DNA from 2 places in the Alteribacillus bidgolensis genome. Region 1 is predicted to be linked to the other one. Evidence: predicted binding sites of a transcription regulator. Region 1 holds the regulator's gene; the other holds the start of a gene.
The links. The regulator LexA, encoded in region 1, represses DNA repair genes until DNA is damaged. The targets are predictions, from matches to a motif close to CGAACATATGTTCG.

Region 1 (11,944 bases):
ATTCCTAACTCTAGAGGACTTAGCACACGTGTAGAAGTAAGAAGCCCAGACCCAGCTGCTAACCCATACCTTGCTATTGCTTCAATGCTTGCTGCAGGTCTTGACGGTATTAAGAAAAAACTCAAGGCGCCTGAGCCAACCGATCGTAATATTTATGTCATGAGCAAAGAAGAGCGTGAAGAAGAAGGCATTAAAGATCTTCCAGCTGACCTTAAACAAGCGTTGGACAGTCTCTTAAACGACGAAGTTCTTGTTAATGCGATCGGACCTCATGCTATTGAACATTTTGCAGAAGCAAAAGAAATCGAATGGGATATGTTCCGCTCTCAAGTACACCCTTGGGAAAGAGAACAATTTCTCTCCACATACTAAAATTAATTTTTAACCCCTTGATGACGTATCATCAAGGGGTTTTTACACGTTTGGTATAGGCAACAGGGAGACGTCTGCACACTTTATGGGGGATAACATATATTAACCATTGCCTAGTCGTTGTAAGAAGGAGTAATTACATTGAATATACGTTTGCGTTCTGTAGACCCCGCACTGTACCATTTTGCCCAATCTGAACGTTTTAAGCTTTTTAAAACAGCATCGGCAAACATTTTGAATGTAAAGCACCTAAACTCGGTTCTATCATATGTATATGAAGGACTTCCAAATCGTTACGGGGCAGCGCCACCACATAACGCTGCTGATGGATATACAGCAGAACCTCTTTTCATCAACCGATCACTGCTCGATTTGCTCCAAGAAGGGGGATATATTTTTTATACGAGGCACGGAGAAGCAACCGTAGGAGAAGATCAACCGAATTTCCTTTTCGAAAATTGTTTTACTCAAAGAAATCTCTCTGAGGCAGGAAGAAGACAAGCTGTTTTATACGGAGAAGTAATTCGCACGTTACGTATTCCTATTGAGTATCCAATTATAACTGCTCCTTTTTGCCGAACGAGAGAAACTGCTGAATTGGCTTTTGGCAAAAGCAATCTCGTAGAGGACCCTTTTTGGATTAATATTTATAGACTGGGAAGTCATATGAGTGCCATAAAACAGGAAAGAATTTTAAACTCCCTACATTCATTTCTAGAAATACCGCCTGCTCCGAGAAAAAATAAGGTCGTTGTCGCTCACAGTTTTCCCCCAGGCGTAGGGTTAGGTCAGATTCCTAACATGGGAACAGTAGTTGTAAAACCATTTGGACAGGGAAACGGCTATGAAATTGCAGGTTATCTAACTTTAGGACAATGGATGAGTTGGATGGAATAAATATGAAGGAGAAATGAATAGAAACGAAAAGGTTCATTTTAAAAATGCAGCGATAAACGATTCAAGGTAAAGGACATGTGCGTTTTTAGCAGAAGTTCTTTTCCTTTTTCATTAGTGGTCTTTTATATAGCGACAAGCCGCGTTTTTCTACTCTTAGACCAACATCCAATTATTAATAATTTATTTCTGAAAAGGTTATACAACTGTCTAAACAAATCTAAAGAGAGATCATAAATTATTAAAGAGGACACGTCAGGGGAGGGATATTAATGGGATACGGTTATAAAGACAGTTTTGCGTTGATTGTAGTATTATTTATACTGCTAATCATCGTAGGAACTGCATTTGTTAAATACTAATCACCGCTTCGAACGTGGGGTGATTTGTCAATAGTGCAGTAAAATGAGAGGCCAAAAATAACCCGGCTAATGTTTCATAACATTGATGGCCGGGTTGTTTCATGTAAAATATGGACAATTAATGCAGCGTTCGAAATACACCCGTAACTTTCCCCAGAATAGTACAATTGTCTAAAATAATTGGTTCCAACGCAGCATTCTCTGGCTGCAGACGAATAAAATTTTCTTCTTTGTAAAAGCGTTTTACTGTAGCTTCAAGTTCTTCTGTCATTGCTACAATAATATCTCCATTATCTGCGGTCTGCTGTTGTCTAACAATGACGAGATCGCCATCATAAATACCAGCTTCGATCATACTGTCCCCTTGAATAGTTAAGATGAATACTTTTTCATCTGAGACCATACGCTCTGGTAAGGGGATATACTCTTCAATATTTTCTACAGCAGTAATTGGATCCCCCGCTGTAACTTTACCTAATACAGGAACATAAACAGCATTGCTTTCTGAAATGTGCGGCTGCACGTCTTCTAGTTCTAATACTTCAATCGCTCTTGGCTTGGTTGGGTCACGCCGAATCAACCCTTTATTTTCAAGCCTGGAGAGATGACCGTGCACCGTTGAACTGGATGCGAGGCCAACAGCTTCACCGATTTCACGTACGGAAGGAGGATAACCTTTTTGCCGGACTTCATCTTTTATATAATCTAAAATTTGCTGCTGGCGTTTCGATAATTTTGGCATCGGTTCAGCACCTCTATTTCTAATATTTTCATGTGTTAAGTATAGCATGGAAAACATATGTACGCAAACATTCGTTCTAATTATCACTTGACGGGAACAAAGGTTCCCTTTATACTGAATCATAATAAGAACATACATTCTCATGAGTCGGAGGGAAAGTAATGTATACCAAAATGAAACAGTTAAGCAGTCAGGAATGGGCCATTTTAATTCTTTTTATTATTTCTATCATTTCACTCGTATTAACTGTTCAATTAACTTCGTATGAAGAAGATAAAGACGTGTATGTAAATACGCTGGATGAAGAGAAAGAAGATGTGCTAACCTATACGTGGGTGGATGAGTGAAAAAGGAAAATAAATATGAGCTAATGAAAAGGTGAGGGAATTATTGAAAAGCTGCATAATATATTGCCGGGTAAGTACAAATAAAGAAACACAGAAATCATCATTAAAAAGGCAACAAGAAGAACTCATTCATTTATCAGAAAAAAAGGGATTTTACCTCTCAAAAATTATTGCAGAGGAAGCTAGCGGGTATTCGATTGAAAGGGATGGCCTGCTTGAAGTTCTGGATCTTTTATCTGCAAAAGAAGCTGATGTTTTATGTATACAGGATGATACTAGATTAGGACGAGGAAATGCCAAAGTGGCCATGCTTCATCAATTATTTAAACTAAATATCCCTATATATACGGTGAAAGACGAAGGAGTACTTCAGTTGTCTGAAACTGATAACATGTTGATGGATATATTGTCTATGGTAGAAGAACATCAAAGAAAATTACATAATTTAAAGATTAAAAGAGGAATGAAACAAGCAGTAGCCAGTGGATATAAGCCTGAAAAAAATTTATCTGACCGCAGGCAGGGCGGAAGGAAAAAGAAAGATGCACCAATTGAAGAAATTGTTCGGCTTAGAAAATTAGAACTGACATTTTATGATATTGCAGCAACATTGCGTGGATTTGGTTATGATGTTTCAAAGGCTACTGTACACAGAAGGTACAAAGAACACATGGAGAAAATAGCTAATAATTCGGAGTAATTCCTTTGTTGCTTGGAAAATTTTGAATTTGAGTGTTATGGAGCGCCTCTCATCAAGTACAATAGCTGTTGCAAATCATAAATAGATCATTTACATTAAAAGACAAGTTAAAAAAGCGGAACATTAGGGAGGTTTTCATACATTTATGCTTTCTCAAGAGAAGATTGCACGTATTAATGAACTAGCTAACCGTTCTAAAACTACGGGTTTAACGGAGCAGGAAGAAAAAGAACAGAAAATGCTGCGGCAAGAATATTTATCTAAATTCCGTTCCTCCTTTAAAAGCCAGCTGCAATCCGTAAAAGTTGTGGATCCGAATGGTAAAGATGTTACTCCCGATCAATTAGTTAAAACGAAAAGAAATAACTTGAACTATCGTCAGTAGTTTCATATACAGATAAAAAGTGCCTGATGGTTAACGCACCATCAGGCTTTTTATATATTACTGTGAAAATCGGATACAATTCTAATTATGATCTAAAATGGCAATATGCTTAAAATTTATCAGCAGTCGTTTTCAGGTACTTTATTTTAAAAAACAAATTGTTTGAAGGTCGTTTATCGATAATACTTGACATCAGCCTTGTACTATTAAGATAGAACGTTTATGATTAAATACGTAGGTAATAATACATATTGAATTTTGGGAAAGGAAGGGAATGACATGGCAGCTAAGAGTGTGGAAGAATTAGCCATTAACACTATCCGTACACTATCTATTGACAGTATTGAAAAGGCCAGTTCCGGTCACCCGGGATTACCGATGGGCGCTGCTCCTATGGCCTATACATTGTGGAGTAAATTTATGAAACATAATCCGGGCAATCCTGACTGGTTTGATCGTGATCGATTTGTATTATCAGCAGGGCATGGTTCTATGCTTTTATACAGTCTCCTTCATTTAAGCGGATATGATTTATCACTGGATGAATTAAAAAACTTTAGACAATGGGACAGCAAGACCCCAGGACATCCTGAATACGGAGATACACCTGGTGTAGAAGCTACAACAGGACCGCTTGGACAAGGATTGGCGATGGCCACAGGAATGGCAATGGCAGAACGTCATTTAGCTGCTGTATATAATAAAGAAGATATTAACGTAGTAGATCATAACACTTACGTTTTATGCGGTGATGGAGACTTGATGGAAGGGGTTTCATCTGAATCTGCATCATTAGCTGGCCATTTGAAGTTAGGAAAGTTAATTGTACTTTATGATTCAAATGATATTTCTCTTGATGGAGATCTGCATCAATCTTTCTCCGAAGATGTAATGAAACGTTATGAAGCTTATGGCTGGCACACGATTCTTGTAAAAGATGGAAATGATCTTGAAGCAATCGAAAGCGCTATCGAAGAAGCGAAAAACTCGGATCGTCCATCTCTTATTGAAGTAAAAACAGAGATTGGATTTGGCTCTCCGAACAAAGGCGGGACAAATGCAGCCCACGGTGCTCCGTTAGGTGAAGATGAAGTAACACTTGCTAAAGGGACGTACAAATGGAATTTTGAAGAAGAATTTCATGTACCTGCTGAAGTAACAGAACATTTTGCTGAAGGCAAAGCAGAAGGTGCACGAAAAGAACAAGAATGGAACGACAAGGTAGAAACATATAAAGAAAAATATCCTGAACTGGCTGAACAATTTATACGTGCCATAAAAGGAGACCTTCCGGCGGACTGGGAAAAAGAACTGCCTGTATACAATGACGAAAAACTTGCTACAAGAGCAGCTTCCGGAGAAGCACTACAAAAAATATCAAAAGCGGTTCCTTCTTTGTTTGGCGGTTCAGCTGACCTTGCTTCTTCTAATAAAACGTTAATTAAAGAAGAATCAGACTTCAGCCGTGATAATTATAAAGGGAGAAATGTATGGTTTGGAGTGCGTGAGTTTGCGATGGCTGCGGCCGGAAACGGTTTAAAACTTCATGGAGGCGTCCATCCTTACGTTTCCACCTTTCTCGTATTTTCGGATTACTTGCGCCCGGCTCTTCGCCTGAGTGCTCTCATGAAACTGCCGCTAACTTATGTGTTCACTCACGACAGCATTGCTGTTGGGGAAGACGGCCCAACTCATGAGCCTATTGAGCAAACATCTTCTTTAAGAGCAATTCCTAATGTAAATGTTATTCGTCCGGCTGACGGAAATGAAACAACGGCTGCATGGAAAGCTGCTCTTCAAAGTGAAAATACTCCAACCGCACTTGTGTTAACTCGACAAGGCCTCCCAACACTTCCAGGTACTGTTGATAAAGCAGAAGAAGGAGTGCAAAAAGGAGCATATGTTCTTTCAGAATCTTCCAAGCGTCCGGATATACTTCTTCTCGCTACAGGTTCTGAAGTATCACTTGCCGTTGAAGCAAAAGGTGAGCTGGAAAAGGATGGAATAAAAGCAAATGTTATAAGTATGCCAAATTGGAAAGCTTTTGATGAACAAGACACAGCCTATCAAGAAGAAATTCTTCCACAAGGTGTTCCTGCTCTTGCATTAGAAATGGGAGCTTCCCACGGATGGCATAAGTATGTAGGGTATAATGGGGTTGTTTTAGGCATTGATCGATTTGGTGCCTCTGCCCCTGGAGATAAAATTGTACAGGAATACGGGTTTACAGTAGAAAATGCTGTAGCTAAAGCAAAATCTTTGTTGGATTCAAAATAATTCTGGCGCCTCGAAAAAGAGTAATCAAATAAATTGCTCTTTTTTCGGGGTTTTTCTATTTTTTTAGGTATAAAGATATAAATGTTATTCTTTTACCTCTAACTATGTTCTCAATTTTTTATTCGACAAAATCAGTATTAATTATTTTCAGAAAATGACAGGACTTTTACTTATGATGAGGTATTATATAATAAAAGCAGTGAAGGGGGAGAAATCATGACAACCCGGTTTCAAATGGTCATTATTACAAAAGAAGTAGCGATGCAATATTATCAATCTGAAAACAAGTTGTTTCGTTTGTTTCTTGATTATGAGCGTGCATACGAGTGGGCTCGTCCTGTTTTAGAAAAACAAATACGTTATATTACGGAGGCCATCTTACCTGCTCACTGGAATGACTCCCTGTCATGTCAACTGCACAACATTGGGTATAAAGAAGAGAAAGCCGAAACAGGTTATTTATATTTTTCAGAAAAGTCAAAAAGTAAATTGTTTGTTGATGACAGATTTGTGCATTTTACTCACTCTGGTTCTCCTAAAGTCGAATGGGAAGTCTTTGACTGTTTAAAAAGTTTGTCCCCGTATGTATTTGCTGTCAATTTTGAAAAAGAAACGTACGGCTGGTTAAAACCATTAAAAGTGTTTTCCGTTTTATAATGTTTTTGTAAAGCTTGGTCTCTAATTTTGCTCTTTTTTGTTGTATTGAAATTCCGTATTTTCAGCCGCCTTTATAAAGAAATTTTCTTCACCTCTTTTAATGGCACAGGGGATACGTTATAATTATATAGGTTAAACGTGGCAATTATTACAGAATATTTGTTTTAATGGCTTTAGAAGGAGGAAATTAGAGGATGGACTGGCTTTGGTTTGTACTCGTCGGTGTGCTTTGTCTATTGGCGGGTGCTGCATTAGGATTTTTTATTGCTCGAAAAACAATGATGAACTATTTGAAGAAAAACCCGCCAATCAACGAGCAAATGCTTCGGGTAATGATGATGCAAATGGGACAAAACCCTTCTCAAAAGAAAATAAATCAGATGATGAAAGCAATGCAGAAGCAACAAGATAAAAAGTAATCAAGAGGCTGTTTCAAAAGGAACTGTGGACGTTTAGAGTTTCACATGCCATTTTGAAGCAGTCTTTTGTTTTGGAAAAAATCATTAATGATTCAATTCCGAAATCAAAGGCTTAAACCTGTTTGCATGAATTCTCTCACTCGTTGTATGATAGTAGTAATGTTTTTTTAATGAGCGTCCCTGTAATCACAGCATATGATATCAAGCAGGGAGGGGAGTTGGAAAGAATGAATACCATGTTAATAATTACCACCTTCGGCGCAGCAATGATGGCAGCAATAGCCATTTTTATTCGAATGAAAGCAATAAAAAGGCCGGCAACAGCAAAAAAAATAATTTTACCGCCATTGTTTATGTCTACTGGATTTTTAATGTTTTTATATGAACCAACCCATATTACGATATCACAAACCATAGAAGCTTTATCGGTTGGTCTTGTATTTTCATTGCTCTTAATAAAAACGTCTAGTTTTGAAATTAGAGAACAACATATCTATATGAAACGTTCTAAAGCTTTTGTCTTTATTTTATTTGGTTTATTAATTGCACGAATCATTTTTAAACTACTGATTGGTGATGCTATAAACATAGAAGAATTAGGAGCAATGTTTTTTATCCTTGCATATGGCATGATTATTCCATGGCGGATATTTATGCTTATTGCCTATAAAAAAATGGAAAGACAAATGCGGTTGGAAGAAAAAAACACAGCTGTAGCATTTAGGTCATAATATTTTTCAAAAAGAAACAGGCTGTCTGCCTAATTACACGCAGACAGCCCTCTTTTTTTAGGCGGCTTATTTTCACTTCTCCTCCTTTACTAGGAAGCTTTTAGCTTGTTTTACGAAAATAAATGTTCATAAGGAGAAACATCTATATCCTTTTCATTTAGTTTTTTTCGTAAAAATTTGTGATCTCTTTTGGGGGTAGCGATTATGTAACCACGGATTAAAAGATCCTCATCAATTTGGTTTACGTCTTCTTGTAACGCTAGTTCCCCGATCTTTCCGGCAATTTTTTCTCTGGCTGTATCCCTGAACAATTCCGGGACAGGTTCTACCAACTCTTCTAGCAGATCCTTTTTTTCCTGCGGCCATAAATGAATGGTTCTTTCGAGGTAGTAATCCTGCCAGTCTAAAATAGATTTTCCGTCTTCTTTTGGAAATCTTTTTAAAAACTTTCGAAACATAAAATAACCGCCGATAAACATAACGACAGTAAGAAAAACGGACCAGAAAACAATAAACCACATAAATATATCGGAAGGCATCCGATTCACCTCATTTGCTGAATCTAAACGATATTTTATCACAGAAATCACAAAAAAGCAGGGGAAGACATAGATTTCATATCTTTCGCAATATCAAAATGAAGGCGGATTTGGTATACTTCCAATGGAAGGAGAGGAAAACATGTGGTTAGAAATTAGCAGCTTTATTATTCATTGGCTGATGGCCCTGGCCTTTTTTATGCTGATTCCCTTACCCTTTTTCTTAAAAGGGATGGAAGGAGAGAACCTCCTATTCATTAAGAAACTGTACCGTCCAATCATGCATTTCGCTCACGTTGGTTTAATCGGCTCTATTATTACCGGGATATTTCTTATACAAAACGGGTTATCGTGGTGGATTATTGTTGTTTTTGTACTTTGGCTCACCATTGGGGCTCTCTTAGGATTAACTGCCAAAAACCTTCGTCTATCCATGGAAAATAACAATAAAGATCGTTCTTTATTGAGATTCAGTTACATTCTTACTGTGGCTATACTAGGAATGTTTATATTGAAGTTTGCCAATTGGTTTTAGTGTAAATGGTACATACTAATTATTGTCGTAAGAAAGGATGTACGTAAACAATGGCCAAAAAAGATGTGAACGATTATATAGAACAAGGGATCTACGGACCAAAAGAAACAAATCCAGAGGAAAAACGGAGATTTCTAGGTACGTACAGAGAACGTGTGCTTCTAGCCCTTACAAAAAAACAAGTGATGGAAAAAGGTACGTATCCAGAAGTAGAAAAAGTGTTACAAAATCATGCGGATACTGTTATGATCGTGAATGGAAAATTAGGATATACGGCCTTGTCTCCTTACACTAAAATGGCGGCTCATTATGGTGTGCACGCTAAGCGAGTGACAAACATGGATAAGAAAACAGATATTGGACTTGTGCTCGCTAAAGAGTACGCCGTAAATAAAGAAATAATTTTTATTGAAGAACAAAACGGAAATCAAGATGAGAAAAAAGAAAAAAAGCCTTGGTGGAAAAAAATATTCAGTTTGAACTAAAACCGGTGGTGCTTCCACCGGTTTTTATATTTGCTTAAGCATTTAGAAAATATGAGTCCGCTGTTAGACTTAACGGCAAGCCAAGTTTTTCTAATTAATTTCATATGGAATAATGCATTTACTATATACGAAAACTACCTTGTAGAAAAGGATTACTTTTCCAAGGGAGTGATTTCATGAAAGCAAACGACTATCCAAAGGCTCAAGGATTATATGATCCTGCAAATGAGCATGAAGCTTGCGGGATTGGTATGATCGCGAACATCAATGGCAAAAAATCACATGATATTGTTCAGAATGCGATTACGATACTTTGCAACCTTGAACATAGAGGAGGACAATCCGCTGATATCAGTACAGGTGATGGAGCGGGAATATTAACGCAGATTCCGCATTCCTTTTTCAAACAAGCCTGTGAAAAGCTAGATATCGAACTCCCTCCAAAAGGAAATTATGGGATAGGTATGGTGTTTTTGCCTCAAAAACCAGAAGAGCGGAAAAAATCCGAGCAAATAGTTGAAAAAATCATTAACGAGGAAGGCCTCACATTTCTAGGGTGGCGAACGGTGCCTGTTAACGACTCCTTTGTCGGCGACCATGCAAAAAAGTCAAAACCCTTTATCCGTCAACTTTTTATTGCACCTAAAACGGATCCAAACGATAGAATGGAATTTGAAAGACTGTTATACATTGTTCGTAAACGGTCTGAAAAAGAAACCGGCAATATTGAAGGAACGTTTTATATATGCAGTTTGTCTAGTACTACTATTGTTTACAAAGGTATGTTAATACCAGAACAACTCGATTCTTTTTATATTGATTTAAATCACCCTGATTTCAAATCAGCATTAGCTCTCGTTCATTCTCGCTTTAGCACAAATACATTTCCTAGCTGGGAACGCTCTCACCCGAATCGTTTAACAATACACAATGGAGAATTTAATACACTTCGAGGTAATGTAAACTGGATGCGGGCAAGGGAAAAGTTTTGTCATTCAATCGCATTTAACAAAACGAAATTAGAAAAAATATTACCTGTTATTGACACAAATGGAAGTGACTCTTCTATGTTTGATAACTGTTTTGAATTTCTGCATTTGTCTGGCCGTTCTCTTGCTCATACAGCTATGATGATGATACCAGAACCATGGGTTAACGATGAACGAATGAGTCCTGAAAAAAGATCATTTTATGAGTATCACAGCTGCTTGATGGAACCTTGGGATGGTCCTGCTGCTGTAGTGTATACAGATGGAAAACAAATAGGCGCCTGTCTGGATAGAAACGGTTTAAGACCAGCAAGGTATTATGTCACAAAAGACGGCATGATAGTGTTCGGTTCGGAAGTAGGCGTACTTGATATATACCCGGAAGAAATTGAGTACAAAGAAAGGCTTCATCCAGGAAAAATGCTGCTTGTCGATGTAGAAGAAGGGAAGATTATTAGTGATGAAGAGCTGAAACATACGATCGCTTTAGAAGAACCATATGAGAAATGGGTGGATGAACATATGGTTAACCTTGAAGATTTGTCTGAGGTTAATACAGAGGAGTCTTTCACTGCAGAGGAACTGATAACTCTTCAGCAAGCATTTGGGTATACGACAGAAGAACTGAACAAAATTTTAAAACCGATGGTAACAGACAAAAAAGATCCAGTTGGTTCTATGGGATATGATTCACCGCTTGCAGTTTTATCCAGACGTCCGCAGCTTTTGTACAATTACTTTAAACAACTGTTTGCACAAGTTACGAATCCACCGCTTGATGCAATCAGAGAAAAAGTAATTACTGCCGTTGAAACAACAATTGGTCCTGAGGGAAATCTCGTTCAACCACAGCCAGCAAGCTGTAAAAAAATCCGGTTGGAAAAGCCTATTCTAACAAGTTCTCAATTAGAAAAACTTCGTTTGAATGCCTATGAAGGATTTCAAACAAAAACGTTATCAATTTTATTTAATGTCAATAAAGAGGAAAATGAATTAGAAAATAGATTAAACGCGTTATTTGAAGAAGCCGAGCAAGCTATTGAAAATGGCGTGACATTATTTATTTTATCCGATCGCGGGGTAGACGCTGACAACGCAGCAATTCCTGCTTTGCTAGCAGTATCTGGTTTGCATCACCATTTAATACGGAAAGGACTACGAACAAAAGTCAGTATTCTGCTAGATTCGGCAGAGCCTAGGGAAGTTCATCACTTTGCAATGCTGATCGGCTACGGAGCTGAAGCAATTCACCCTTATCTTGCATATGATTCTTTACGTCAGCTGATTAAGCTAGGAGATCTTCGGCATACTGATGAACAAAAAGCAATTCAGACGTATGTGGAAGCTGCAGTGGATGGAGTGGTAAAAATACTCTCTAAAATGGGAATTTCTACCATTCAAAGCTATCGCGGCGCACAAATTTTTGAAGCAGTTGGTATTCATATGGATGTAATTGATAAATATTTTACACGTACAGCCTCAAGATTAGGCGGAATAGGTTTAGATATAA
Region 2 (11,944 bases), 820 kb from region 1:
TTTAGAATGTTTTTCCTTCATGTATTTCTCGGAAGCTTAATCCTACTGGCTGATCCAACCGTTTTCGAATCGTCAAATAATGCATAAACGTAAGAATAATAATGCCTGTGTTCATTCCTATAATGACCCCATCCATTTGCAGCTGCGGCATGGAGCCAAGTACATACATGAGTATAAATGAAACCGTCGTCGACCAGATAGAATGTAGAAATGCATCCTTTACGAGTCCAAGACCAATAAGAAAGGCTTGCATCGGTATGACAAAAAAATGAAAGAAAAAGTAAGGAGCCAAAAGCTGCAAGTAAACCGCTGCAGGCGACTTTTCAAAAAACAGGCTCGTCAATTCGCTTGAGAAAAAATAAAAAATCCAAACAGCCGGAACAGCATAGACAAACGTTCCCGCCATAATTTTATTTAACAGGGCGCTTAACGAAGAAACGTGTTTTTTGGCATATGCTTCAGAAACAGTCGGAATAAGAATAATCAGTAATGAATGAGCAATGAAAGCTGGGAAAAACCCAATCGTAAACGCAACCCCTGCCAGCTTTCCATATTGCACAGTAGCCTGTTCTTCTACCACTCCTGCGTTCATAAGGGCTGCTTTTATCAAAAACGGCTTGACCGCAAAGGAAGCAGCATGAAAGATTCGAAGTCCTGTTGTCGGCAGGGAAACAGCCAAAAGTGTGTGTAAGACAGATGTTTTTTTCATAGGCTCGGAAGGTGTTTTTTTCAACCTTTTCATTTCTCTTAAAAATAATACAAACAAGTATAAAAACACCACGATTTCGGTACCTATCAGAGTGCACAAGCTTAATAGTATTGCAGTATCCGCTTCAAAATGGAATAATTGGAATACTGCTATTAAAAGGACTAGTTGGACTGCTCTTCTTAAAAAATTAGCTACCGCAATTTTCCCCATATGCTGCGTTCCCATAAAATAACCTCTAGCAATCGATGACAACGCGATGACAGGAATAAGAATCAATAATAAGTATGGCAATGCTGTGTGATACTGATCAAAGACCGGAATCAGAGGAAATACAATAAAGGCCGCTGCCAAACATGCAACCATAAAAGTACCCGTAAAACGTATCGTATGGTAAAGCAAACTTCTATGGTATGTCTCTTCCTTTTCTGCTACTGCTTTTGAAATCGATATGGGCAGCTCCATACTCGCTATCACAACTAAAAATACTATCGTTGGAAGAATGGACATATACAAACCGAGTCCTTTTTCTCCCAGTTCACGGGCTAACACCATATTAATCAAGAATTCCAAACATTCTCCTAAAAATGCCGCCACAATAAGCAAGAATGTCCCGACAACAAACGTATTTTTCATATGGCCTCCCCTTCTCTCCACAACTCTTTTATTTATATGAGACAAGTTGCAGAAGTATTTATCCTGACGAAGCCTGTATGAGAAAAACTTGGCTGTGATGTCTAACGTGTACTTTCTTAACCTTAAAATTAGAAAAACTTGGCTTGTCACCAAGTCAATGATCTCTACAAAAAATGACCCCGGCCCAATACCGAGGTCACTTACTAGCAGCTTAGCGCTTTTTATTAAACTGTCCATTTTAAGGGGTACAGTTCACTTTCAACCAGGCTGACGGTGTTTCTTTTTCTATTTCACTTTAAAGTCCAACTCAATTTCATATCCTTGCTCAGAGATTACTTTGCCAAATTTGTATTCTCCAATTAAGGCATTATATTGACTTGTTAATGCTTGAAAACTTTCCGGGTCTTTCTGATCTAATGCTTTGTCAATCATGCGCTGCAGCCGCTCCTTATTAAAGGAATAAACAGCGTATTCCATGGTCATTTGGGCATATAGCGATTGAAGCACCTGTCTTGATGGTCTTCTGCCATGCTTTGCCGACTTTATTTTTTTCATAAAATGCTGTTCATGAGTAGGATGTAACATTTTCGTCGAACCCCCTATCCTTTCACCGGACTTTACCGGTATTTGGCTTTCTGTCCTGTCCTTGGCGGGCGACGCGCGCATGAAGTACTGGCCCGGGCTCAAGCATGTATTTATTTACTGACTACATACCCGCATGGCGCTTCCTCTAAACGCTTTTTGCTTACATCTTTCTATTGAAGTTTCATTCTTGATGTCTGCTTCCTGTCTCGTGTTCATAGAAAAATGATCAGTTTTTTCTAATACTTGCAAAACTTTTTCCTGTTATAAGACATGGAAGGTGTCTTAGAAGATTGAGCTGGACAACAGAGGCGGCTGGGAACAAATGAATTATGCCTTTGATTTAGCTTCTGCTTTTGAATCCATTACAGTAAACGTTGCAGCGTGTTATTGCATATATATGTGCTGGCTGTGTTAGAAATGCGGGCTATTATACAATTCTTTATTAATTATTTAATTCGATCCAGACAACGGAAATTCCTTCACAGATTTGTAACCTCCATTATCTTCCTATGCCCTATCCTGAATATTCTTTCCTCATGAGTTCTTTTATGACCGCAGAAGCCACCAAAGCTATCACTCTTTTATGATTGTTTTTATAGCTGCTCTGCACCCCTTTGTTCCCTTCGGAGAGCTTACAATCTTTACGTTTTACATTTTCATTTTTCAAATCTTTCTATCTCCACGTCTTTTCACGAGCTGTTCGGTGGTTTTATCTCTGCTTCTTTCCAATCCCGAACGACTCAAACCCCGAGCACAGAATGTTTATCTCCACGTCGCGACTTCCTCTTTTAAAAAAAGCGCGGCTTTATTTTTATTTAGGACGCATCTGTTTTTATTTTTGTATGCGCTTTCTTATATTATAACCTATGTTGCTGCTCTATTTAAATAACTGATCTCAGCTTTTTTTCTTTAAATGAAAATATTAGCGGAAAAAAACTCCACTTGTATAATAAAACGAGCTTTCGTTATAATAAAAATACAAACAAACGTTCGCAAAAATGAAAAGAGGGGTACTCGTGCAAATTAAAGAAGAAGAACATATTATGATTCATTATTTTATTTTGCTTCCTCTTGTAAAAAAAGTCCTTGAAAAAGACTTTCAACTCTTTGAAAGTGGAGCGTTTAAAGTGAAAGGTCCCTATTTGGACATGATACAGGAGGCATTACGTATGCTGCACAAAGACATGCGCCATATCAAACAATACATGCATCAAAACCGTATTCGTGTAACCTTCCAAGAAAATGACGGTATGTTTTCCCGCTACAGTTATGTGTGCAGAGGGTATGAAGGATCAAGCAGTTATTTAAATGCAAATTTAAAGCGTCAAACCCGCCATTGTATGGAAGCCTATTTTCTTAAAACCTCCCCGCTTCAATCCGACTCCGTCCTTCACTAACAAGATGTAACAAAATCGATAATTGACAAACAATAATCACGGAGAGTACATTACAATAAGAAAACGTAAGCGCCCTTGTTTTTAAAGACGTTCGGCTAAGTTCCTCACGTGCTGTGAGAACGCCGAACTGGCTTGCACAGGATGGACTGACTTTTGCGGTAGGAACACGATGTTCTCGATTTTAGCAAACGTACCTTAAACCGCCGCGGGCCTCCGAGAGGCTGGGCGCTGCAGCTAGACATCAAAGCGCAACATTTTATACTTTCTTATCTTATAAGAAAAGTACAGGCGCCCTATGATATATGGCGTTGGGGCTGTGTATATATCCATGCATAGGAAGTGGTGTTTTTGATGGCAAGTGTCCATCGCAAAAACGCCTGCGCATTTACAGCAGCCAAAATTATGTTTACCAGGGATCAGAAGGGAGACAAACAAGGCCATGAAGAAACAATTTGCTGTTATTGGACTAGGACGATTCGGTATCAGCGTCAGCACTGAACTGTATAAGCTGGGCCATGATGTACTTGCCATTGACATCAATGAATCCAAAGTAAACGAGATAGTAAATGATTCTACCCATAGTGCCGTTGGTGACGGAACAGATGAAAAAACCATGCGCAGTCTCGGTATCACCAATTTTGATCATGTCATTGTAGCCATCGGAGATGATATTCAGGCCAGCACTCTTTGCACATTGCTATTAAAAGAAATGGGAATCGATTCTGTCTGGGTTAAAGCACAAAACTACTATCATCACAAAGTTCTCGACAAAATTGGGGCGGATAAAATTATCCATCCAGAACATGATATGGGTAACAGAATCGCACAGCACCTTGTTTCAGAAAAGGTTATTGACTATATCGAACTCTCTGACGATTTTTCTATCGTGGAAATAGCAGCACCACGCTCCATGGATAACCATACACTGATGGACCTAAATATTAGAGCACAGTTTGGAATAACCATTTTAGGAATTAAAAGAGGAAAAGATATCAATATTTCCCCGATGGCGGACGACAAAATATTTGAAAACGATGTTTTAATTGTCATAGGACATAAAAACGACTTAAAACGCTTTGAAGATAGTAATTAATAAAAAAAAGCGCAAGCGCCCTTATCAGCCTCGACAGGTAAATGTTCTCCAGGCAATAAAGGGCTCTTTGCCTTTAATGACTGGAGGTTATTTAACCCCGAGAGGCTGGGCGCTGCAGCTAGACATCAAAGCGCAACATTTTATACTTTCTTATCTTATTAGAAAAGCTTGGCTTACCGCTAAGTCCGAATGGCGGAAGTCGAGTTTTGCTTATACTTTGATCCTTAACAAAGTTAAACTTTCCTAAAGTATTAGAAAAACTCGGTTTGCCGCCAAGTCCTTATAGCCCTATACTTTACTACTTTAATAAAATTAAACATCCTTAAAGTATAAAAAGTCAAAAAATGCGTTTCAAGAAAGCCGGCTTAAGGGTAAAGGCAATCAGCTATACTATTGATGTAGGAGTGACATACTTGGGAACAGACAACTATACATATACTACTAAAAAACCTGGAACTGTCTTTATTATATCCGCTATATTTGTATTCTTATTTGTGCTCTGGGGATTTATACGGCCGAATCATTTAGCCAGCATTGCTGCAACATCACTGAATTTCACCATTGAAACCTTCGGCTGGTTTTACATGATGGTTGCTGCGTTTTTTGTAACTTTTATTATATTTTTAGCGCTAAGTCCGTATGGAAAGCTTCGTCTTGGAAAGCCAGAAGACCGTCCGGAATATTCCTTTTATGCCTGGCTTGGCATGTTGTTTTCCGCGGGGATAGGCGTCGGCTTTGTGTTTTGGGGAGTAGCTGAACCAGTCCTCTATTATGTCGATACACCACTCGGCCGAGATGTGGAAACGCAAGCTGAAGCAGCACAGTTAGGGCTGGATTACGGAATTTTTCATTGGGCTCTTCATCCGTGGGCCATCTTTTCTTTAGTTGCCCTGGCACTTGGTTATGTTCAGTTCCGAAAAGACCAGCCCGCTCTAATCAGTTCGGCGTTTTATCCTTTATTTGGGGATAAGGTGCGCGGAAAAATTGGGCAGAGCATCGATATACTTGCCGTATTAGCTACCTCTACAGGGGTTGCTACTACATTTGGACTAAGCGCCATGCAAATAAGTGGAGGCCTCTCCTACCTGACAGGGATGCCTAATAATGCCGCCACACAGCTGATTATTATTGGAATCGTATCCGTGCTGTTTATGATTTCTGCTGCTTCTGGGCTCGACAAAGGCATCCGTTACCTGAGTATCGTGAATTTAACCGTTGCAGGCCTGCTTCTTATTTTTGTGATCTTTCTCGGCCCTACCATCTATTTATTAGAAAGCGTAACCACTTCGCTTGGCGCGTATATTTCCAATTTTGTTCCGATGAGTTTAACGATGACTCCGTTTACCGACAGCACTTGGATTGGGACAAATACCATTTTTTATTGGGCTTGGCATATATCCTGGGCTCCGTTTATGGGAATGTTTATTGCGAGAATTTCAAGAGGCCGCACAATTAGGGAGTTTATTGCCGGCGTTCTTTTAGTTCCGTCTTTACTCGCTGTTATTTGGTTCAGCGTCTTCGGCGGCTCAGCCTTAAACCTTGAAATGAACGGCATAGCTCCTATTGCTGATATTGTTAACGATACGGTAGAACTTGCATTGTTTGCGACTTTACAAGAATTTCCTTTAGCGGGATTAACAAATGGACTGGCATTAGTATTAATTTTAATTTTTTTCATTACGTCAGCAGACTCCGCTTCTTACACATTGGGCGCCATGACTTCAAAGGGAAGCCTTGATCCAACGCTGTTCACAAAAATTACTTGGGGACTCCTCATTGCAGGTACAGCCTCTGTGCTGCTATTGTCCAATGGACTTGAAGGGCTCCAAACCGCTTCTATTGTAGCAGCTCTACCGTTTTCCATTATCATGACCGTAATGGTATTCTCGATGTTTAAAATGTTTACGCAGGACTTAAGACAGGAAAAACAGCAAAAACGCCAGCATCAAATGAAAAAAATGAAAGAGGAAATTCTCGATGAATTAGAAGAAGAAATTGATGACTTTTCCAGAGATTCCATAAAGAACACAGACAGCGAAGACTCTTCGAAAAAATCAACCAATTAATTCAAACCGACTGACCGGTTCTCATTAAACGCCCAAAAAACCCTGTTGAGATGCCCCATCCCAACAGGGTTTTTTCGGGACTTAACAGCTGGACACTTCACCATACCCTGTTTCACCGCTAATAGTCATTCCATTACTCGTTCCTATTAAAATTTTTCTAAAGGTACAAAACCCGTTGGAAAATTAATCGTTTCCCAACAGGTTTAAAAAATATTGTTAAAAGTTTCTAAGTGCAGTGCTCCTAACTTGTTCTTAAACCATTGCAGCTATTGCTGTCTGTTTGTCAGGAAGAAAAGATAAGCTTTTGTCCACCTTGATAGGCGCTCCATCTTTTTTCCGTAAGCGAAATGATGACTTGATCTCCAGGGTGAAAAAATTCATCAGCCGGACTATGAATTGTCCACTTCTCCTCTCCTACTTGAACAGTATAATGAAGGTCTTTTCCTTGAAATTGTACGTTTTCCACATAACCTGATATCCCGTTTCCCTTTTTGCTAAGACTTAATTCTTCTGGCCGAACCGGCATGATATTTTTTTTCATAAAGTAAGGGGATATATCTTTTTTATCCCAAGCAACCATTTCGCTGCCATTAGGATGAAATTCTCCATTTTTCCAAAAGCCATGGACTAAATTGGCTTTTCCTACAAAGGATGCTACAAATTCGGTTTGTGGAAAACGATAAACAGTTTCCGGTTTCCCGATTTGTTCAATCGCCCCATCCTTCATCACAATAATTCGATCGGCCATGGCTAATGCCTCTCCTTGATCATGTGTCACATAAATAACTGTCGTTTGGGTGAGGCGATGGATCTTTTGAATTTCATTTCTCATCTCCAGCCGCAATTCAGCATCCAAACTGCTTAATGGTTCATCCATTAAGAGAAGTGTAGGTTTTGCAGCGATAGCCCGTGCCAGAGCAACCCTTTGTTTTTGTCCGCCAGATAATTCATGAGGCATTCGATCTTCATATCCACATAAGTTCACCATTTCCAGCACTTCTTTAATACGAGCTTCTTTATCGGCTTTTAGTTCTTTAGGTACAAACTTATGATGTTGGAGAGGAAAACGAACTTGTTCTTTAACTGTTAAATGAGGCCACAAGGCAAAAGATTGAAAAACCATCCCTATATTTCTTTTATCGGGTGGAGTTAAATGCGTAGGAGAAGCTACTTGCTCGTTGTTCATTTCTATATGCCCCTCACTAGGAGATTCAAAGCCTGCAAGTAATCGCAGAAGAGTTGTTTTCCCGCACCCAGAAGGACCTAGTATAGCAATGAATTCCCCTTCTTTCATTTCGGCTTCAATCGAAGAAATGGCAGTAGTGCTGCCGAATTTTTTAGTCACTCCAAGTATCTTTGTGCTCATACGTTTTTCACCTTCTTATTCCAAAGGTTTTGTAAACCAATCATTAAACCAATACCAATTAATAGCAAGAAAACAACGACGGAAGAAAACGCCGTAGAATGTGTTGTATAGCCTGCCTGTTCAAAATTAAAAATAACCAGCCCGATCGTTTCGCTGCCGGAAGACCAAAGCAACGAAGAAACCGTAAGTTCCGTTAGAGCCGTGAGAAATACTAAAAATGCTCCCCCCAAAACCCCCGGCAGAATGAGCGGTGTCATGATTTTCCTCCACTTGGTATATCCCTTTGCTCCAAAAATGTGAGATGCTTCTTCCATCGAACGGTCTACTTGCATAAAAGCCGTAACACTTCCTCTGACTTGCAAGATCATAAATCGGGTAACATAGGCAATGATTAAGATCCAAATACTTCCATAAATTCCTGGATTCCACCCAGGAAGGGGTTCCATCCAAGCAAAAATCATCGCAAGAGCTAAGACTACTCCTGGAAGAGCATAAGGAATGCTAATGACTACTTCTAAAAACCTCGTAAATGAAGAAGGCCTATTGATCCGTAAGTATGCGATTATGGTCCCTATTACTAGCGCAGTGACAGCCGTAATTAAAGCTAGAATTAAACTGTTGGCCAGGGAAGCTTGCACTTTATCATTTTCAAAAAGCACAAACTTGTAGTGATTCAGCGTCATATTTTCCCATGAAAAATTAAGACCGTACGTACGTATTAAAGAAGAAGAAACCATCGAAAATAAAGGAACAAAGCTAATAAATAAAAGAAATATCCATAATGCTGCTTCTACCCATACACGATACCTTCCAAAGGAAAAACGCGGTTTTCGGTCTTCATGCGGCGTTTCCATCTGCTTTGATTTTCTAATAAACAGCCACTGTAAAAGTGTTCCTATGACGGCAGTGCCGCCTAATAAAACGGATAATGTTGCTGCTCTTGAAAACGCTTGCGGACCTATATTTACTACTTCTTGATAAATGGCCGTGCTTAACACCGGAATATTAGCCGGTATCCCTAAAAAAGCAGGTATACCAAAATTATCAAGATTTGCCAAAAAAGCCAAAAGACCGCCCCCCGCTATACCCGGCAAAGCTAACGGAAGCGTTACTCTGCGCAATGTCGCCAATCTGCTTGCTCCAGAGGATCTAGAAGCCCATTCTAATTCACGTGGTATTTTTTTTAAAACTCCCACCGTAAATAGATATACTAACGGATAATGCGATAAACCAAGTATAAAAATCATTCCTTCTAAACTATATAAATCTAAAGGTTCTATTTCCCCTGGGAATAACTGAAGAACATTAGCAATCCAGCCATTTGAGCTCATTAATTGAGTCCAGGAAAGGGTCACTATATAAGATGGGATAATAAAAGGCAGCAACACAAAAATATGAATGAAACGTTTCGCCCTAATATCGCTGTACGTTACCACACCTGCCAAGATCACCCCTAAAGTGATCGAGAGAATAGTAGATCCAAGCACCATAAAAAAGGTATTCTTCAAGACAAACCACGTTCTTCGTTCTGATAATATGTGGCTGTAGTGACTGAGCGTGGCGCCTGTTTCGCCTGTGAAACTTAACGCAAGCAGACGAAGCACAGGCAAAATAAAAAAAATAAGTACTATTAATAACGATACAGCAATAATCACCTTTCGATTTAAAATAGCATTAGAGGAAAAAGAGGGGGATGAAATCACGTCCTTTCCTCTTTTTGGATGTACTTGCTGATCCATAAAATATCTCCTCAATCTATTATTCGTCTGAGATTTGTTCAAATTTCTGTTTGTCCTTTTCCCGTGTTTCCAGCAATTCTGCTACGTCATGGGAAAGAACATCAAATTCATTTATGTTTTTTAATCCTTCCGGCACTTCAATACCTTCTTTAATAGGTGTATATCCAAATTCTGCAGAAACTTCCTGTCCTTTTTCAGACAGCACAAAGTCGACAAAAGCCTTGGCCGCTTCTTCGTTATCTGTCTCCTCCATTATTCCAATTGGTTCGGTAATAACGGGCACACCTTCTGAAGGATAAACCAGCTCAATAGGTGATCCTTCTGCTTTAGCTCTGGCAACGATAAAATCAACAACCATTCCATACGATTTTTCCCCGGATGCTACTTCTTGAAGTACTCCTCCATTGCCTTGCACCACTGTCATACCGTTTTCTTTTAGATTCTCAAAGTATTCCCAGCCGAATCCATCTTTTCGGCTCATTACCCCAACATTATAAGCAGCAGCGCCAGAATATAACGGGCTTGGCATTATTGCTTTATCATGAGCTTCTTCTGAGGTGAGAACATCCCAGGAATCTGGAATAGAGTTCACTTCGTTTGTATTTACAGCTAGAATCGTTGCCATAATTTTTGTTCCATAATATGTATGTTCCGGATCAATGAATTCTTCTGAAATGCCTTCTGACTCTTCAGATTCATAAGGTAACAGCAGCTCTTGCTCTTTTAAACTTTCAAATGTTACAGCGTCCGCCACCAGCATGACATCAGCTTGAATATCACCAGCCTGATTTTCAGCTTGCACTTTACTGATTACTTCTTCTGTTCCAGAGCGGAAAATATCCACTTCTACTTCCGGATACTGTTCATTAAACGCAGATACTAACGCATTAGCGTCTTCATCAGGTTGAGAGGTGTAGAAACTTAGTGTTCCAGATATACTTGCTTCTTCTCCAGATGCTCCCTCATTATCGCCACATCCTGCTAATACCATGGATGTTAATAAAGTAAAACCGATCCATCTAAATTTTTTCATTACATGTCCTCCTTGTCATCACTCATTACTATTTAAACGTGTAGAATTAAGTGTCTACCTCTTATTGTAGAAAACATTTTTTAACTTGATGTGAATAAAGCTCATGTTTCATGTAAACGTTTCGTTAACATATAAATCATTCGCTTCATTGTTCTGTAAAAACATCAAAGTAATTTGTTACCTGGTACAGCCCCTGCTTTTCATCGAAAGAAATAGTAAGTTACCTGTTAAAAATGTAAATAGAATGAATAACGAATGTCCACAATCACTATTTTATCCGGCTGTTGAAGTTTGACGAAGCCGTGTTAAAAACAAAAAGACTGCTTCAGTAATCCGAGCAGTCTTTCTGTTCTCATTTAATAAGTAGATGTATTCGTGATTTTTTGCAGGTGATACAAACATTTAAGCCATAACGATGCATTTTTTCTAGCTTCAAAAAGAAATGTATAGTATGCACCCTTATTAAACCAAAGCCGGCAAAAAATAGTTGTACGTCTCTTAATGCAGGTGTATCTTTTGTTCCTTCTACAAGTACGCTGGCATCTAAATTATAATTTTTTAAGTTTCTTCGTGTGAAATTAGCAGAACCGCCAAGAGCAAATACTTTATCATCTTCTTCAATCAGCATCAGCTTTGTATGAAACTGTTCCCCTTTTGTTTCATACCAGCGAATTTCAAGGTTTTCTTTTTTATTTTTCATAAGCTCGTAAGCTACCGGTTTGTTCGGAATACCATTTTTACGCTGCCCCAACGCTTCCATGTTTTGATCAAAAATGATTTTAATATTAGCTCCTCTTTGGTGAGCTTTAAGTAGTGCTTTAATAATTTTTGTATCTGAAAGGTATAAAATGGCCAAATGTATTTTGCTTCCTGCTTTTGTTTTGTTAATTAACTTTACTGCTTCTTCTCGCGTCTGGCCTTCTGTGAGAAGCTGAATCGCTGCATCTTCTTTATGTTCAGGTGAAGCTCTGCTTTTCATCTTTTTTGTCCGCTGCGGTAAAATAGAGCCTCCGCTAAATGCAGCTACTGCTTGTTCAGATTCTAGACCATCATCTATAATATCTCCTTTAACGGCAAATCCGATATTATTAAAATAAGCACTGGCATCATGGGGATTAAAAGAGGAGATCAGTGCTTCACGATCTGTATACATTACTTTTCGGTGGTTGGCTTTTAAATTCAGCATTTTCAAATACGTTCGCAGTGTTAAAGAAAGCTGTTTTTTACTCATTGCATGCGGAAGCCATCCATAACCTTTTGTTCCAAACCATTGAAAATAAGATCTCCAAAAACCTGCTACTAAAGGGGTTGCATCACGAATTT

Region 2: CEF16_RS09265 (YhjD family protein) is a predicted target of LexA. The motif match lies at 2,907-2,920, and genes of this name have one in related genera.

The regions. Positions count from the first base shown of each region.
Region 1 is NZ_KZ614149.1:1,003,185-1,015,128, reverse strand. Features, by position in the region: gene glnA (type I glutamate--ammonia ligase) at 1-372, shown strand, start outside; gene CEF16_RS05270 (histidine phosphatase family protein) at 514-1,269, shown strand; gene CEF16_RS05265 (YjcZ family sporulation protein) at 1,539-1,628, shown strand; gene lexA (transcriptional repressor LexA) at 1,747-2,370, opposite strand; gene CEF16_RS05255 (hypothetical protein) at 2,532-2,717, shown strand; gene CEF16_RS05250 (YneB family resolvase-like protein) at 2,761-3,417, shown strand; gene CEF16_RS05245 (DUF896 domain-containing protein) at 3,563-3,802, shown strand; gene tkt (transketolase) at 4,082-6,079, shown strand; gene sirA (sporulation inhibitor of replication protein SirA) at 6,296-6,736, shown strand; gene CEF16_RS05230 (YneF family protein) at 6,931-7,155, shown strand; gene CEF16_RS05225 (CcdC family protein) at 7,383-7,886, shown strand; gene CEF16_RS05220 (DUF2621 domain-containing protein) at 7,997-8,425, opposite strand; gene CEF16_RS05215 (hypothetical protein) at 8,568-8,960, shown strand; gene CEF16_RS05210 (YueI family protein) at 9,011-9,445, shown strand; gene gltB (glutamate synthase large subunit) at 9,622-11,944, shown strand, end outside.
Region 2 is NZ_KZ614149.1:1,824,108-1,836,051, forward strand. Features, by position in the region: gene CEF16_RS09255 (polysaccharide biosynthesis protein) at 2-1,342, opposite strand; gene CEF16_RS09260 (IDEAL domain-containing protein) at 1,628-1,927, opposite strand; gene CEF16_RS09265 (YhjD family protein) at 2,944-3,324, shown strand; gene CEF16_RS09270 (potassium channel family protein) at 3,764-4,417, shown strand; gene CEF16_RS09280 (BCCT family transporter) at 4,831-6,483, shown strand; gene CEF16_RS09285 (ABC transporter ATP-binding protein) at 6,767-7,849, opposite strand; gene CEF16_RS09290 (ABC transporter permease) at 7,846-9,588, opposite strand; gene CEF16_RS09295 (ABC transporter substrate-binding protein) at 9,608-10,621, opposite strand; gene CEF16_RS09300 (phospholipase D-like domain-containing protein) at 10,974-11,944, opposite strand, start outside.